Regions from separate parts of the Streptomyces sp. NPDC001634 genome, predicted to be linked through region 1. Evidence: riboswitches for the same ligand, from Rfam matches in the RefSeq annotation. Region 1 holds a riboswitch; the other holds the start of a gene.
The links. Region 1 has a riboswitch for ZMP and ZTP ahead of ABT186_RS11855 (bifunctional 5,10-methylenetetrahydrofolate dehydrogenase/5,10-methenyltetrahydrofolate cyclohydrolase). Riboswitches for the same ligand answer to the same signal wherever they lie in the genome.
Positions count from the first base shown of each region.

Region 2: linked by a shared signal. The riboswitch ahead of ABT186_RS34530 (glycine hydroxymethyltransferase) and the one ahead of ABT186_RS11855 (bifunctional 5,10-methylenetetrahydrofolate dehydrogenase/5,10-methenyltetrahydrofolate cyclohydrolase) in region 1 are both predicted to bind ZMP and ZTP.

Region 1 covers NZ_JBEOZU010000014.1:77,657-79,845, reverse strand. The annotation lists gene ABT186_RS11860 (CU044_5270 family protein) at 1-205, shown strand, start outside; gene ABT186_RS11855 (bifunctional 5,10-methylenetetrahydrofolate dehydrogenase/5,10-methenyltetrahydrofolate cyclohydrolase) at 206-1,054, opposite strand; ZMP/ZTP riboswitch at 1,076-1,163, opposite strand; gene ABT186_RS11850 (nuclear transport factor 2 family protein) at 1,450-1,815, opposite strand; gene ABT186_RS11845 (hypothetical protein) at 1,988-2,189, shown strand, end outside.
Region 2 covers NZ_JBEOZU010000069.1:30,258-32,446, reverse strand. The annotation lists gene rocD (ornithine--oxo-acid transaminase) at 1-733, opposite strand, end outside; ZMP/ZTP riboswitch at 846-940, shown strand; gene ABT186_RS34530 (glycine hydroxymethyltransferase) at 973-2,189, shown strand, end outside.

The DNA.
Region 1 (2,189 bases):
TCCGGTCGGTGCGGTCACCGACCGGCTCGGCCGCCCGGGGCAGGCGTACGTCTTCTACGACACCGGCCACGCCGATCGCCGGATGCTGATCCTGGATCCGGTGACCGGCGCCGTACTCGGGCTGGAGACCACCGCGACCAAGGGCGAGCCCGAGTTCGGGCTCAGGACCGGTGAGGTGCTGGGGTACAGCGCCTGGATGCGGTGATCACAGCCCGAGTTGCCGCTCGGCCGCGGTGACGGTCTGCTCCAGCAGCGTGGCGATCGTCATCGGGCCGACGCCGCCCGGCACCGGGGTGATCAGTGCGGCCCGGGTGACGGCGGTGTCGAAGTCGACGTCGCCGACATTGCCCAGGTTGTACCCGGCGTCGACCACCACGGCACCGGGCTTGACGTCCTCGCCGCGGATCAGCCGGGGCCGCCCCACCGCGGCCACCACGATGTCCGCCTGCCGGACGACCGACGAAAGGTCTGCGGTACGGGAGTGGCAGTACGTCACCGTGGCGTCGCGGCCCAGCAGCAGCATGCCGACCGGCTTGCCGAGGATCGCGCTGCGGCCCACCACGACCGCGCGCTTCCCGGCCGGGTCGACGTCGTACTCGTCGAGCAGTCGCATGATGCCGCCGGGTGTGCAGGACCGGAAGCCGGGCAGTCCGAAGCTCATCGCCGAGTACGAGCTGAGGGTGACGCCGTCGACGTCCTTCTCGGGCGCGATCGCCTCGAACGCCGCCCGCTCGTCGATGTGTTCACCCACCGGGTGCTGGAGCAGGATGCCGTGCACGGTCGGGTCGGTGGACAGCGCGGTGAGGGTGTCGACGAGTTCGGCCGTCGTGGTCGCGGCGGGCAGACCCACGTGCCGCGACGCGATACCGGCCCTGCGGCAGCGGTTCTGCTTCATCCGCACGTAGGTCACGGAGGCGGGGTCCTCGCCCACCAGCACGGTCGCGAGACAGGGCGTGACCCCGGCGCCTTCCGTCAGGTCGGCCGCGCGCGCGGCCGTCTCCTCGACGATCCGCCGGGCGAGACCGGTGCCGTCCATGAGCCTGGCCTGGGTCATGAGCCACTCCTGAGCGTTGTGGAAAATCGCCCAGGCGCGCGGCTGAGACGGCAGATGCCGGGCCGCTCCCCGGTGGTGCTCCACCTCAGCGCCAGTCACGGCCGGGGTGATCGTACCGCGGCCACAGGAAGTCCAGGTCCAAGCGGCTGTCGTCGCCGGGCTCGTCGAGTCACCGATGCCGGCCACGACGCCTTCGAGCGGCACGCCGTGGCGCAGGACAAGGGTGAGCATGCCTTGCTCGAAGCACTGACCGCAGAAGTGAGGCGGACGCTCGCAGAGCTGCCGCGGTGACCGGCCGTGGCCGCCGGGTCCGGCCCTGGCGGCCCAGTGCCGCCCCTGCAGAGAAGGTCCAGGAGAGCCGCGAGCTGACCTGGACCCTCATGGCCGGTGCCTTCCTACTCGTCCCACGCCTGGATGAGAATCTGCCGGGCGATCTTGCCGCCCCGCAACGACACCATCGAACTCGCCAGCACCCGGACGCCGTCCTTGTACTCGCACGACTCGGTGAAGGCGACGTGGTCGCCCTGAACGACACACCGGTCCAGGTGGTGGGTCATGTCCCGGCTGTAGATGTCGTTGAGCATCTCACCGACCTGGTCCCGGCCGTGGACGATCTTCGGGTGGCTGGGCTGGGTGTTGCGGTCGACGACGCGTATCTCCGCGTCGTCCGTGTAGAGCGACAGCAGAGCCGCCGCATCGCGTCCTTCGATGCCTCGGCGCAGGGCTTCCGTGTCGAAGGCGGTGGCCGGCGCGGTGCCCATGATGGCCTCCTTCCAAGGCCGCGGGCCCGGGGGCGGCGGGCCGCGAAGGCCTCTCCTTCGAGCCTCCCCCCGGTGCAGTGCCCTCGGCAAGCGCAGCCGGACCTGTGCACCTCCCGGGTGAGCGCGCGCCGGGTCCCGTGACCGCCCGCGGCCCGGTGCCGTTGCTGAAGGCATGATCTCAACACGACGCATCGTCGCCGCCGTTGGTCTCGCCGTCGGCGTCACGGGCCTCGCCGCGCCGCTGGCGAACGCTTCCACCGCCGACGTCCGGGACGCGGGCAAGCCGAACCCGGTCGCCCTGCTCGACTCACTGGCCCGCAGCGACATCCCGGCGCAGCACAAGGACGAGGTCCCGCGGCCCTCCAGCCAGCTCG
Region 2 (2,189 bases), on a different contig from region 1:
CCTCGTGCTCGCACGCGAAGGTGCGTCCCGTCCGGCCGAGGCCCGACTGGATCTCGTCGGCGACGAAGAGCACGTTCCGCTCCCGGGTCAGCTCCCGCACCGCCGGCAGATACCCGGCCGGCGGCACCAGCACCCCCGCCTCGCCCTGGATCGGCTCCAGCAGCACCGCCACCGTGTTCTCCGTCAGCGCCCCGCGCATCGCGGTCATGTCCCCGTACGGCACGATCTCGAAGCCCGGCGTGTACGGGCCGAAGTCCGCGCGTGCCTCCGGGTCGGTGGAGAAGCTGATGATCGTCGTCGTACGGCCGTGGAAGTTGTTGCCCGCGACCACGATCTTCGCCATCTCGGCGGGCACCCCCTTGACCCGGTACCCCCACTTCCGGGCCGTCTTCACCGCGGACTCCACGGCCTCGGCGCCCGTGCTCATCGGCAGCACCATCTCCATGCCGCACAGCTCGGCCAGCTGCGCGCAGAAGTCGCCGAACCGGTCGTGGTGGAAGGCGCGTGACGTCAGCGTCACCCGCTCCAGCTGGGCCTTGGCCGCGTCGATCAGCCGCCGGTTGCCGTGCCCGAAGTTCAGCGCCGAGTACCCGGCCAGCAGATCCAGGTACCGGCGCCCCTCGACGTCGGTCATCCACGCCCCGTCCGCCGTGGCCACGACGACCGGGAGGGGGCGGTAGGTGGGTGCGCTGTGGGCCTCGGCCGCGGCGACGAGGGTGTCGGTGGTACTCACGGTGCTCCCCTTCCGGCCGGACGACGGGATGTGCTCCCCTTCCATCCTCGTTCCATCCTCGCTCGCATGGTGGACGGGGGAACAAGGCGCCGCGGCGCGCCCGGTAGGCTGATCACCGGGCCGTGACTGGCGCGCTTGGGATGGGACCGACCATCGGGGAGCGGCCCGGAGTCAAGCGATTGTGAGCCGTGCGCCTGGGCCAACCGTGAACGCTGTACGCACGTCGTCCGGAGGTCCCCATGCCAGAGCAGCCTCTCTCCACCGAATCCACCGCCTTCCGCGCCGCCCTCGACGTGATCCGAGCGGTCGAGCCGCGCGTCGCCGACGCCATCGGCCAGGAGGTCGCCGACCAGCGCGAGATGCTCAAGCTGATCGCCTCGGAGAACTACGCCTCCCCGGCCACCCTCCTGGCCATGGGCAACTGGTTCAGCGACAAGTACGCCGAGGGCACCGTCGGCCGCCGCTTCTACGCCGGCTGCCGCAACGTCGACACCGTCGAGTCGCTCGCCGCCGAACACGCCAAGGAGCTCTTCGGCGCCCGCCACGCCTACGTCCAGCCGCACTCCGGCATCGACGCCAACCTCGTCGCCTTCTGGGCCGTCCTCGCCCAGCGCGTCGAGACCCCCGCCCTGGAGAAGGCGGGCGTACGCCAGGTCAACGACCTCTCCGAGGAGGACTGGGCGGAGCTGCGCCGCGCCTTCGGCAACCAGCGCATGCTCGGCATGTCCCTGGACGCGGGCGGCCACCTCACCCACGGCTTCCGCCCGAACATCTCCGGAAAGATGTTCGACCAGCGCTCCTACGGCACCGACCCGGCCACGGGCCTGATCGACTACGAGGCGCTGCGCACATCGGCCCGTGAGTTCAAGCCGCTGATCATCGTGGCCGGCTACTCGGCCTACCCCCGCCTGGTGAACTTCCGCATCATGCGCGAGATCGCCGACGAGGTCGGCGCCACCCTCATGGTCGACATGGCGCACTTCGCGGGCCTGGTCGCGGGCAAGGTCCTCACCGGCGACTTCGACCCGGTCCCGCACGCCCAGATCGTCACGACCACCACCCACAAGTCGCTGCGCGGCCCGCGCGGCGGCATGGTCCTGTGCGACGACTCCCTCAAGGACCAGGTCGACCGCGGCTGCCCGATGGTGCTGGGAGGTCCGCTCCCGCATGTGATGGCCGCGAAGGCGGTGGCGCTGGCGGAGGCCCGGCAGGAGTCCTTCCGCGACTACGCCCAGCGGATCGTGGACAACTCACGCGCGCTGGCGGAGGGCCTGATGCGCCGCGGCGCCACGCTCGTCACGGGCGGCACGGACAACCACCTCAACCTGATCGACGTGGAGACCTCCTACGGCCTCACCGGCCGCCAGGCCGAGTCGGCCCTGCTGGAGTCGGGCATCGTCACCAACCGCAACGCCATCCCGGCCGACCCGAACGGCGCCTGGTACACCTCCGGCAT